DNA from 2 places in the Chitinimonas sp. genome. Region 1 is predicted to be linked to the other one. Evidence: predicted binding sites of a transcription regulator. Region 1 holds the regulator's gene; the other holds the start of a gene.
What was found. Region 1 encodes sigma-54, which starts transcription at its own class of promoters, with help from an activator protein. Its sites were predicted from a motif close to CTGGCACGCTTCATGCTT; they were not measured.

Region 1 (5,436 bases):
GCTGACGGTTTGCTGCAGCAAGGTGGCGGGCAGATTGTCGATGCAGTAATAGCCCAGGTCTTCCAGCAGATTGAGCGCCACACTCTTGCCCGAGCCGGATAGCCCGGAAATCAGCACCACTTGCAGGCTATGCACGCTTACTCTCCCGACTCCATAAAGCGTTGGTGGCGTTCGATGAATTCGCGGGTGGAATCGATGCCGCGCAATTGCAGGATGTAGTTGCGCACCGCCGCCTCCACCAGCACTGCCAGATTGCGACCGGCGGCCACGGGCAGCACGACCTTGCGGATGGCCACATCGAGCACATCCTGCGTTGCCGCCTGCATTTGCAGCCGATCGAGCGGATTGATCGCGTCGGACTGTTTGGTGAGGTGGATGATCAGCTTCAGGTTCTTTTTCGGCCGTACGGCTGTCTCACCGAAGATGGTGCGGATATTCAGTACCCCGAGGCCGCGCACTTCCAGAAAGTCGCGCAGCAGCGGTGGGCAGCGGCCTTCCAAGGTGTCGGGGGCGATACGGTAGAGTTCGACCACGTCGTCAGCAACCAGGCCGTGGCCACGCGAGATCAGCTCCAGCGCCAGCTCGCTCTTACCCATGGCACTTTCGCCGGTGATCAAGACGCCGACTTCCAGCACATCAAGAAACACCCCATGCAGATTGGTCGATACCGCCAGCGCCTTGGCCAGATAAAAGCGCAGCACATCCATCAGATAGGGGCTTTGCTCGGGGGAGGTGAGCAAGGGCACATGATTGCGCTCGCAGGCGTCGCGCAGGATGTCGGGCGTAGGCAGGCCGTTGGCGACGAACATGGCCGCCATATCGGTGCTGAACAGATGGTCCAGCGACTTTTTCAGCGCATCCTGTTCCAGGCTCTTCAGATAGGCGACTTCAGCGAGCCCCAGTACCTGTACGCGGTTGGGGTGGACGAAGTTCAAGTGGCCGACCAACGCGTGGGCCGGCTTTTGCGTATCGGCTTCGTTGGACAGCAGGTTGTTGGCGCCACTCTGGCCGGCAAGCCAGGTCAGCCGCAGTTTTTCGGCATTATCGATAAACAGCTGGCGGACGGTGATTTGCGGCATGGCTCAGGGCGTCGAATCGGGCGGCGTATGCCGCAAAGGCCCTATCTTAACGCGAGCCGCTGGCGCTTGAGCAAAAGCTTGCTGGCAATGGCGCCTAGTTCGACCAGCTTGTCAGCAGCGCATGTGCGCCTTCTACATCGGCAACGCTGGCAAGCGCTTCGCGCAGCTTCTTGTCGCTGAATAACTGGGCCAGCTCGCTCAGAATCTGCAGATGTTGATCGGTGGCCCGCTCCGGCACCAATAGCACAAAGGCGAACAGCACCGGCTTGCCATCAGCTGCTTCGAATGGAATCGGTTGCTTGAGCCGCACAAAGGTGCCGGCAGCTTCCTTCAGGCCCTTGATGCGGCCGTGCGGAATGGCCACGCCGTGACCGACGCCGGTCGATCCCATTCGCTCGCGATCGAGCAGGGCATCGAATATCGTGCTGCGGGCAATGCCATGGCTGTTTTCAAACAGGATTCCGGCTTGTTCGAATAACCGTTTCTTGCTGGTCAGGTCGAGATCGAGAAAGACATTGGCCGGGGGCAGGATGGAGGCAATCAGGGCCATGGAATTCAGACGTGTAGGCAATTTCGGGCGCATTGTACGCCGCTGGCAGCTTGGGACAAGCTGACTTTTCATCGGCCGGGTGGATACGAGACAGGCGGTGCCAATCCCGCACTCAGTGCATCACGCTGGGCAGAAGGCTCCTGGGCGTTTCGGTACTTGCGCGCCGCTGTCTGGCGAGGACGAAAGGAAGGCCGGGAGGTTTGCGGCGGATATTCGGATGGTGCAAACCAGTCCATCAGGTCAGCTGCAGCGGCTATGCGCCAGGGCAAATGAAAACGGGAACGGCGTCCCTGGACCGTTCCCGTTCTGGCTACAACGCCCGTAATGGTTCAGGCGCCAGGCTGTTCCTGATACTTGATGGCGTCGCCGGTATGGCGGTCGCTGTAACGCTTTTCCTTGTGCTTGAGCACTTGCCGGTCGAGCTTGTCGGCAATCAGGTCGATGGCTGCATACATATCCGGCTCGGTCGCTTCAACATGAATATCCTTGCCGCGCAGGTGGACGTTGACGTCGACTTTCTGCTGCAGCTTGTCCACCGATAGCGTGACATGCATATCAATGACGTGGTCAAAATGGCGAGTCACGCGCTCCAGCTTGGTGCCGAGATATTCCCGGATGGAGGGGGTAACTTCGAGGTGGTGCCCACTGATAGTCAGGTTCATACAACGCTCCTTGTGTTAAGGATGCCGCCAAACACTGTGCCGGCGGCTAGAGGGACTTTCTTTGGTTGACGGGCGGGATCTGCATGGCTTCGCGATACTTCGCCACCGTGCGGCGGGCAACATTAATGCCCTGTTTGCCCAGCACCTCGGCGATCGCACTATCGCTCAGCGGTTTTTTCGGGTCCTCGTTCTGGATGAGCTGTTTTAACAGGGCCTTGATGGCAATGGCCGAACATTCGCCACCAGAGTCGGTGTCGACATGGCTGCCGAAGAAATACTTGAATTCGTAAATGCCGCGAGGGGTGAGCATGTACTTCTGGGTAGTGACGCGCGAGATGGTTGATTCATGCAGTTCCAGCTCCTCGGCAATATCGCGCAGCACCAAGGGGCGCATGGCAACTTCGCCGTGTTCGAAGAAGCGCTGCTGACGCTCAACAATGGCTTGGGCGACACGCTGGATGGTTTCAAAGCGTTGCTGCACGTTTTTGATCAGCCACTTCGCTTCTTGCAGCTGCCCGCCGAGCCCTGCGCCGCTGTCACGCTGCTGGCGAAGGATATTGGCATACAGCTGATTGACTCTTAGCTTGGGCATCGCCGCTTCATTGAGCTGCGCTACCCACCCCTGTTTGAGCTTCCTGACCACAACATCAGCGACGACATAGCGGGTTTCTGTTTCACCAAAGGCGGCGCCAGGATGGGGATTCAGCCTCTGAATCAGCGCCTGTGCTGCCTTTAAGCCAATGTCATCACACTTTAGCGTTTTCTTAATCTTACTGTAGTCTTTATTGGCCAACAAATCGAGACACTCGGTCACGATGGAAAGCGCCAATCCGCCAAACGGCTCTACCGCAACCAACGGTTTCAGCTGCAATCCAAGGCAATCCTTCAGGTTGACTGCTGCCACGCCCAATGGTTCCAGCTGGCGCACCAATTGCCAGCCTATCTGCAGATCGTCGATATCGATTTCGAGGTCTTCGCGCAGCTCGGGCGGGATCAGCTCGAGGATTTCGGCCAGTGGCTGGGTCAGGTAGCCATCGTCGTCGAGTGCATCGATCACCAAGGTGGCGAGCGCGCTGTCGCGCTGGCTCAGTGGCAGCAAGCCCAGCTGGCTGATCAGGTGTTCGCGCAGGGTGGGGATGCGGGCGACATTGGCATGCGCGTCGAATTCATCGTCATCGCCATCGCGCTGTTTGCCACTGCCGGCAGCTTCGCTCCAGTAGTTGTCGCCGAGCATATTGTCGGTGTCGAAGTCGGGCTCGGCCGATTCATTGCTGCTGGCCGGCTCGTCCTGGCCCGGAATGCTTTCCGGCGCCTCGGCCGGGCTGCCGTCTTCCTTGACCGCGAAGGTCTCCGGCGCGTCGTCGTCCTCGCGCTCCAGCATCGGGTTGTCTTGCAAGAAGCGCTCGATTTCCTGATTGAGATCGAGTGTGGAGAGTTGCAGCAGCTTGATCGATTGCTGCAGCTGCGGCGTCAGGGTCAGCGACTGGGAAAGCTTGAGCTGGAGGGAGGGCTTCATGCCGTAGGGTGTGTTTCTTCGTTGCTAGAGGCGGAAATGCTCGCCCAGGTAGACACGACGAACATTGTCGTTATAGACAATCTCCTCCGCAGTGCCGGATGCCAGCACGCTGCCTTCATTGATGATATAGGCACGATCGCAGATGCCCAGGGTCTCGCGCACATTGTGATCGGTGATCAGCACGCCGATGCCTCGCTCCTTCAGGTAACGGATGATCTTCTGGATATCCATCACCGCAATCGGGTCAACCCCGGCAAAGGGCTCGTCGAGCAGAATAAAGCGCGGGTCGGCCGCCAGGGCGCGGGCGATCTCGCAGCGGCGCCGCTCGCCACCCGATAGCGACATGGCAGCGCTGTCGGCCAGATGGGCGATATGCAATTCGCGCATCAATTCATCCAGGCGCCTGCGCAGTCGGTCGGCATCCGGTTCATGCAGTTCCAGAATGGCACGGATGTTCTCCGCCACGGTCATCTTGCGGAAGATCGAAGCTTCCTGTGGCAGGTAGCCCAAGCCCAGCTTGGCGCGGCTATGGATAGGCAGATGGGTGATGTCGGCGTCGTCCAGTCGGATTTCGCCGCCATTGAGCGCCACCAGGCCAACGATCATATAAAAGCTAGTGGTCTTGCCGGCACCATTGGGGCCAAGCAGGCCAACAACTTCACCGGCATCGACATGCAAGGACACATCGCGCACCACGGTGCGCGACTTGTAGCGCTTTTGCAGATGCTGGGCCGACAGGCGTGAAAGTAGTGCGCTCATTACTTGGCTTTCCCGTCGGCTGGCTTTTGCTTGGGCTGGATGACCATATGCACGCGACCGTCATCGGCCGGTGTCGAGCCGGCCACGCCGACGCCCTTGCCGCCTTCGGCGCGATATTTCTCGGTATTGGTGTTGTAGGTGATCAGATTGCCAACCAGCTCATCCGCACCTTTCTTCAGCCAGGCATGGCCAAGCAGGCGCACGTCGCCGGTCTGGCTGTCGTATTCCAGGCGGTCGGCCACTGCATCGAGCCAGTCGGCGCTGGCTTCCATCTTCTGGCGGAACTTCACCGGTCGGCCTTCGCCGGTGACTTTCTGGCCGCTGCGGGTTTCCAGAACAGTGGCAAGGTCGGCGGTAAACACCATGGTGCCCTGGGTAATGCGCACATCGTCGATCAGCCGGCGCACCCCCGCCTTGTCATCAGCCTCGGCGCTTTTGGCAGAGATATGCATGGGGAGGCTGCGATCAGCCAGCTCGGCATGGCTGTGCAGCGCGAGGGCGGCGAGCAGGATGGCGGCGAGATAAGGGTTGGCGTTTTGGCGGGACATAGTCGATGTTCACTTTGCTGCGCAGCTTGAGCGGCGCTTGTTTGGTTGTGTCACTCAAGCCTGATAGGGGGCCGACAATCATTGGTTCTGGTGTATCAGTTTGGCTTGATAGTCATATGCAAGCCTTCCGCCCGAATTTCTTCAGTTGCGGTGTTGTAGGTAATCAGGCTTCCGGTGACTTCATCATTGCCTTTTTTCAGCCAGCCATTGCCTAGCAATCGCACATCGCCGGTAATGCTGTCGTACTCGCAGCGATCAGCGCGGGCATCCAGCCAATTCGGACTCGTGCCCATTCTTTGGCGAAGCTTCACCGGATGACCAT
Region 2 (5,436 bases), on a different contig from region 1:
GGGCGCGCGAATCCAGATTCACCCCAAGCTGCAAGCCGGCTGCCGAATTGACCGATGAACCTGTGGCGCGGCCACCGATGCTGGCGGCCTGCACCTTGATGGCGGTCGTGCCGCCCGGATTGGTGCCGCCGCCTTGCACGATCTGCCCGTTGGCATCGGTGATATAGCCGGCCAGACGCTGACCGTTATTGACGATATAGCCATCGCGATCGAGCTGGAACTGGCCGTTGCGGGTGTAACTGACTGAACCGTTCTTGTCCACCACCTGGAAAAAGCCGTTTCCCTGGATGGCCATATCCAGCGGGTTTTCGGAATTGCTCAGATTGCCCTGGCTGAATTGCTGCGCCACGCCCGAGGTGCGTCCACCAATACCGACCTGCAGGCCGGTGCTGGCCAGGGTATTGGCGTAGATATCGGAAAACTCGGCACGGGCACCCTTGAAGCCGACCGTATTGGCATTCGCCACATTATTGCCGATCACGTCGAGGAATTTCGACGAGGAATCCAGTCCGCTCAGGCCTTGTTGAAAACTCATGATCGTGTCTCCCGCGTTATTGGCAATAAGCTTGCAAGCTGCTGCTATTGAATCTGGATCACGTCGCTCATGGCCAGGTCGCCGCCATTTGCCAGGTGCAGCTTCACCCCACCCGTGCCCAGACTGACGCTGGACACTTGCACATTGGTCATGGTGTCGGCAGAGACCGTCTTGCCATCAGCGCCCTTGATGGTGGCGGAAGCGAGATATTTGCCGGCCGGCAAATCCTTGCCGTCCTTATCCTTGCCGTCCCAGCTGAAGTCCTGTGGCCCGGCCGGTTTGGAGCCGACGTCGATGGTGCGCACCAGCAGATTGTTCTTGTCGTAGATCGACACGGTGGCAAAGCCGCCGCCTTCCGGTACCACCACCTTGCCAGCCACCGCCTTGCTGCCATCGAAGGCCATCGCCGCGCCTTTCGCCATTACTTCATGGCCGATCAGGCCGGCGGCCTGGAAGGACTGGGCGGCATTGAAGGTCGACATCATCGAGCTCATGCTGGCATTGAGATTCTCGATCCCGCTCACCGTGCTGATCTGTGCCATTTGCGAGGTGGTCTGCGCACTATCGGTGGGGTTCATCGGGTCCTGGTTCTTCAGCTGGGTGATCAATAGCTTGAGAAAGCGATCTTGCGTGCTCTGGGCATCGCTCGATGCTTTGGCTGCCTTGTTCATGCCGGTGAAGGCATCGCCGGCGGCATTGACATTGCTTACGCTGGCCATCTCACTCTCCTCAAGCCTGGCCAAGCTGCAAGGTGCGCTGCAGCAAGGTCTTGGCGGTGTTCATCATGTCGGCATTGGTCTGGTAGGCGCGCGAGGCCGACAACATATTGGTCATTTCCTCGACCACATTCACGTTCGGCATGGCCACATAGCCACTGCCATCTGCCAAGGGGTTTTTCGGGTCGAATACCAGCCGTGGCGGCGACTGGTCTTCGCCCACTGCAGCAACATTCACGCCAACTGCCTGCGGCTGATTCGCATACATCTGCGTTGCGGCAAACACCACCTGCTTGGCGCGATAGGGCTGGCCAGTGGAGCTGGTTGCGCTTTCGGCATTGGCCAGATTGCTGGCGGTGGCATTGAGCCGGATCGACTGCGCGGTCATGGCCGAGCCGGCGATGTCAAATACTCGAAACAGAGACATGGTGCGTATCCTTGCAGTAAGACAGGCAGTGATGCACGACTATTGCGATTGCAGGGCGGCACGCAGGCCGGCGATGCGCTGCTGCATAAAGGTGATGCTGGCCTGGTAGCGCACCGCGTTGTCGGTGAAATTGGCCGTTTCGGTGTTCATGTCGACGGTGTTGCCATCGATCGAAGGCTGGATATCGTTGCGATACATCAGCGCGACTTCCAGCTGATTGCGCGCATCCGGCCCGAGGTGACGGCCGTCGGTCTTACTGAGGCCCATGGTTTGTTTCTGTTGCCCGGCCAGCACCGACGACAAGGCGTGGGAGAACTCGAAATCGCGCGCCTTGTAGCCCGGCGTGTCGCCATTGGCGATATTGCTGGCGATCACCTCCTGGCGCAGGCCGCGCAGCTTGAGCGCGGTTTCATTCGAGGCAAAGTACTGATTCAGTTTGGACAGCATGGCCACTCGCAATGCAGTTCTCGTTCAGACTGCGCTGTATCAAGCACGCTGTATGCCAACCCTGCAGACGCGCACCAGCAGTGCCGCGCCAGTCCCGATGCGGCAAGCACCGGCAAGCCTTGCCGAGCGGCAAGGCGGAATGTGAAAACGGCGAATCATCGCAATCGATGATCGCCGTCCAAGGCGCCTATTGAGCTAGGCTCTGTCGACAAAACGCCAACAGAGCCCAGGATCACAGCAGCCGGCTGATATCGCGCGCTTCCCAGCCCGGAAAATACTTGCGTACCAGCTGATTCAGTTCCCGCTCGAAGGCGCGCAGGCGCGCCAACTCATCCTGATCGGCCACCGTCGCACAGTCTGCCGCTGCACCTACCACCATGCCGGCGCCGGCCGTGGCATTGCTGAGCCGGTCAATCACGATCAGGCTGCCGGTGCTGCGGCACTCGCGGTAGGCATCGAATACCACCGCCGCATTGAACACGATGCGGCATAGACCGATTTCATTGAGCGCCAGCTCACTGGCGGCCACTTCTTGCTGGCTATTGATATCGATCCGATGCAGGATCTGCCCGACCCGGCCGAATACCTGCTTGCCGGCAAGCTTGAACAGATATTCCTTGCCGACCTCCAGTGCCGTCTCGCTCATCCACACCACATGCGCATCCAGCGTGGCCGATACCGCCGGGTGGGTTTCGCTGACCTTGACGATCATATCGCCACGGGAAATATCGATTTCATCGTCCAGCGTCAGGGTGACCGCCTGCCCGGTAAACGCCTCGGCCAACTCACCTTCGTAAGTCACGATAGCCTTGACCTTGCTGTGCCGACCCGATGGCAAGGCAACAATGGCATCGCCGGGGCGGATGCTGCCTGCGGCTACCGTGCCGCAAAAGCCGCGAAAATCCAGATTCGGACGATTGACATACTGCACCGGCAGGCGGAAGGCATCGAGATGCACATCCTGGTCGATCTGTATCGTCTCCAGCAACTGCATCAGGGTGGGGCCCTGATACCAGGGCGCCCGGCTCGATGTACTCACTACATTGTCGCCACGCAGGGCCGACATCGGCAGGAAGTGAATATCGGGAATGGCCAACGACTGCGCAAATGCCAGGTATTCGCTGCGGATGCGCTCGAACACCGCCTGGTCAAAGTCCACCAGGTCCATCTTGTTGATGGCAACGATGACATGGCGGATGCCCAGCAAGCTGACAATCTGGCTATGCCGGCGCGTCTGCGTCTGCACCCCGCGCCGCGCATCGATGAGGATGATGGCCAGATTGCAAGTAGAGGCACCGGTGGCCATATTGCGCGTGTACTGCTCGTGGCCCGGGCAGTCGGCAATGATGAATTTGCGCTTCTCGGTACTGAAATACCGGTATGCCACATCGATGGTAATGCCTTGCTCACGCTCTGCCTGCAGGCCATCGACCACCAGGGCCAGGTCGATTTCCTGATCGGTGGTGTTGTACTTTTGCGAGTCGCGGCTGATCGCTGCCAGCTGGTCTTCGAAAATCAGCTTGGAATCATGCAGCAGCCGGCCGATCAGGGTGGACTTGCCATCGTCGACATTGCCGCAGGTGATAAAGCGCAGCAGGTCTTTGTTCTCGTGCTGCTTCAGATAGCCAAGAATATCGCTGGCGATGAGGTCGGATTGATGAGACATATTGAAATCCTGTGATGGCGCTTCGCGCCGTGTGAAATGTGATGGCGCGCTGCGCCTTGTGAAATGTGATGGCGTTGCTTACGCCACGGTGAATTGCATCAAGGCCCGATCCTGTCACCATCGTGTGCCACGTTTCACCTTTCACATTTCACTTTTCACCTGCCCATCAGAAATAGCCTTCCATCTTTTTCTTTTCCATCGACCCGGACGAATCGTGGTCGATCACCCTGCCCTGCCGCTCGCTGGTCGTGGTGAGCAGCATTTCCTGGATGATTTCCGGCAAGGTAGTGGCGGTGGACTCCACCGCGCCGGTCAGCGGGTAGCAGCCCAGGGTGCGAAAGCGCACCGGGCGGGTTTGGATGCTGGCTTTCTGTTCTGGCGTCAGGTACTGCAGGATGCGCTCATCATCGATCATCACCAGGGTACCGTTGTAATCGACCACCGGCCGCTCGGCCGAGAAGTACAGCGGAACAATCTCGATATTTTCCAGATAGATGTATTGCCAGATATCGAGTTCAGTCCAGTTCGATAGCGGAAACACGCGAATGCTCTCGCCCTTGTCGATCCTGGCGTTATAGATATTCCACAGCTCGGGGCGCTGCCGCTTCGGGTCCCAGCGGTGGTGGCGATCACGAAAGGAATACACCCGCTCCTTGGCGCGACTTTTTTCCTCATCACGACGGGCGCCGCCAAAAGCCGCATCGAAGCCATACTGATTGAGCGCCTGTTTCAGCCCCTCGGTCTTCATCACGTCGGTATGCTTGGCCGAGCCGGCAGTAAACGGATTGATGCCCGCCTTGAGGCCTGCCTCATTCACATGGGTGATCAGCTTCCAGCCTTCGGCGCGCTGCTTTTCACGCAGCTTGTACATCTCCTGGAATTTCCAGGTGGTATCGACATGCAAAAGCGGAAACGGCGGCGTGCCGGGCGCAAACGCCTTGCGCGCCAGGTGCAGCATCACCGCCGAATCCTTGCCGATGGAATAGAGCATCACCGGATTGTCGAATTCTGCCGCCACCTCACGAATGATATGGATGGATTCGGCTTCCAGTTGCTTGAGGTGGGTAAGGCGGTGTGCGGATGGGCTCATGATGGTGTGAATCACAGTTTGCCTGCCGGCAAGTGGCCGGCAATTCATGCTGCAGTTTTACCAGAAGCGGCGCCCGGCCGAAAAACTGATTCGGCATATGGATATCCGATGGGCGTCTGTACGCCAAACTCGTTAAAATCGCCCCTTCGCCCAGGTTCAGAACACCATGCTCAGTTATCGCCACGCCTTTCATGCCGGCAACCATGCCGACGTCCTCAAACACTATGTGCTGTGCCGGCTGCTGAACTATCTGAATCAGAAGGACAAGCCCTACTGGTATATCGACACCCATGCCGGCGCTGGCTGCTATCAGCTCGATAGCGGCTATGCCGCAAAGAATGCCGAATTTCGCGGCGGCATTGCCCGCCTGTGGGAGCGGCAGGATCTGCCGGAAGGGCTGGCCGACTATGTCGCGCTGATTCGTGGCTACAACGATGACGGCCTGAGCTTTTATCCTGGCTCGCCGCTGATTGCCAGCCAGTGCCTGCGCCAAGAAGATCGCTTGCGCTTGTTCGAATTGCATCCGACTGACTTCCCGCTACTGGAAGAAAACCT

Region 2: flgB (flagellar basal body rod protein FlgB) is a predicted target of sigma-54. The motif match lies at 2,167-2,184, and genes of this name have one in related genera.

Annotation. Positions count from the first base shown of each region.
Region 1 covers NZ_JAYRLZ010000017.1:11,554-16,989, reverse strand. The annotation lists gene rapZ (RNase adapter RapZ) at 1-126, opposite strand, end outside; gene hprK (HPr(Ser) kinase/phosphatase) at 138-1,079, opposite strand; gene ACE3OH_RS03170 (PTS sugar transporter subunit IIA) at 1,174-1,629, opposite strand; gene hpf (ribosome hibernation-promoting factor, HPF/YfiA family) at 1,959-2,291, opposite strand; gene ACE3OH_RS03160 (RNA polymerase factor sigma-54) at 2,338-3,807, opposite strand; gene lptB (LPS export ABC transporter ATP-binding protein) at 3,832-4,566, opposite strand; gene lptA (lipopolysaccharide transport periplasmic protein LptA) at 4,566-5,114, opposite strand; gene lptA (lipopolysaccharide transport periplasmic protein LptA) at 5,210-5,436, opposite strand, start outside.
Region 2 covers NZ_JAYRLZ010000145.1:739-6,174, reverse strand. The annotation lists gene ACE3OH_RS13730 (flagellar hook-basal body complex protein) at 1-535, opposite strand, end outside; gene ACE3OH_RS13725 (flagellar hook assembly protein FlgD) at 580-1,254, opposite strand; gene flgC (flagellar basal body rod protein FlgC) at 1,265-1,678, opposite strand; gene flgB (flagellar basal body rod protein FlgB) at 1,718-2,125, opposite strand; gene cysN (sulfate adenylyltransferase subunit CysN) at 2,358-3,791, opposite strand; gene cysD (sulfate adenylyltransferase subunit CysD) at 3,958-4,881, opposite strand; gene ACE3OH_RS13700 (23S rRNA (adenine(2030)-N(6))-methyltransferase RlmJ) at 5,048-5,436, shown strand, end outside.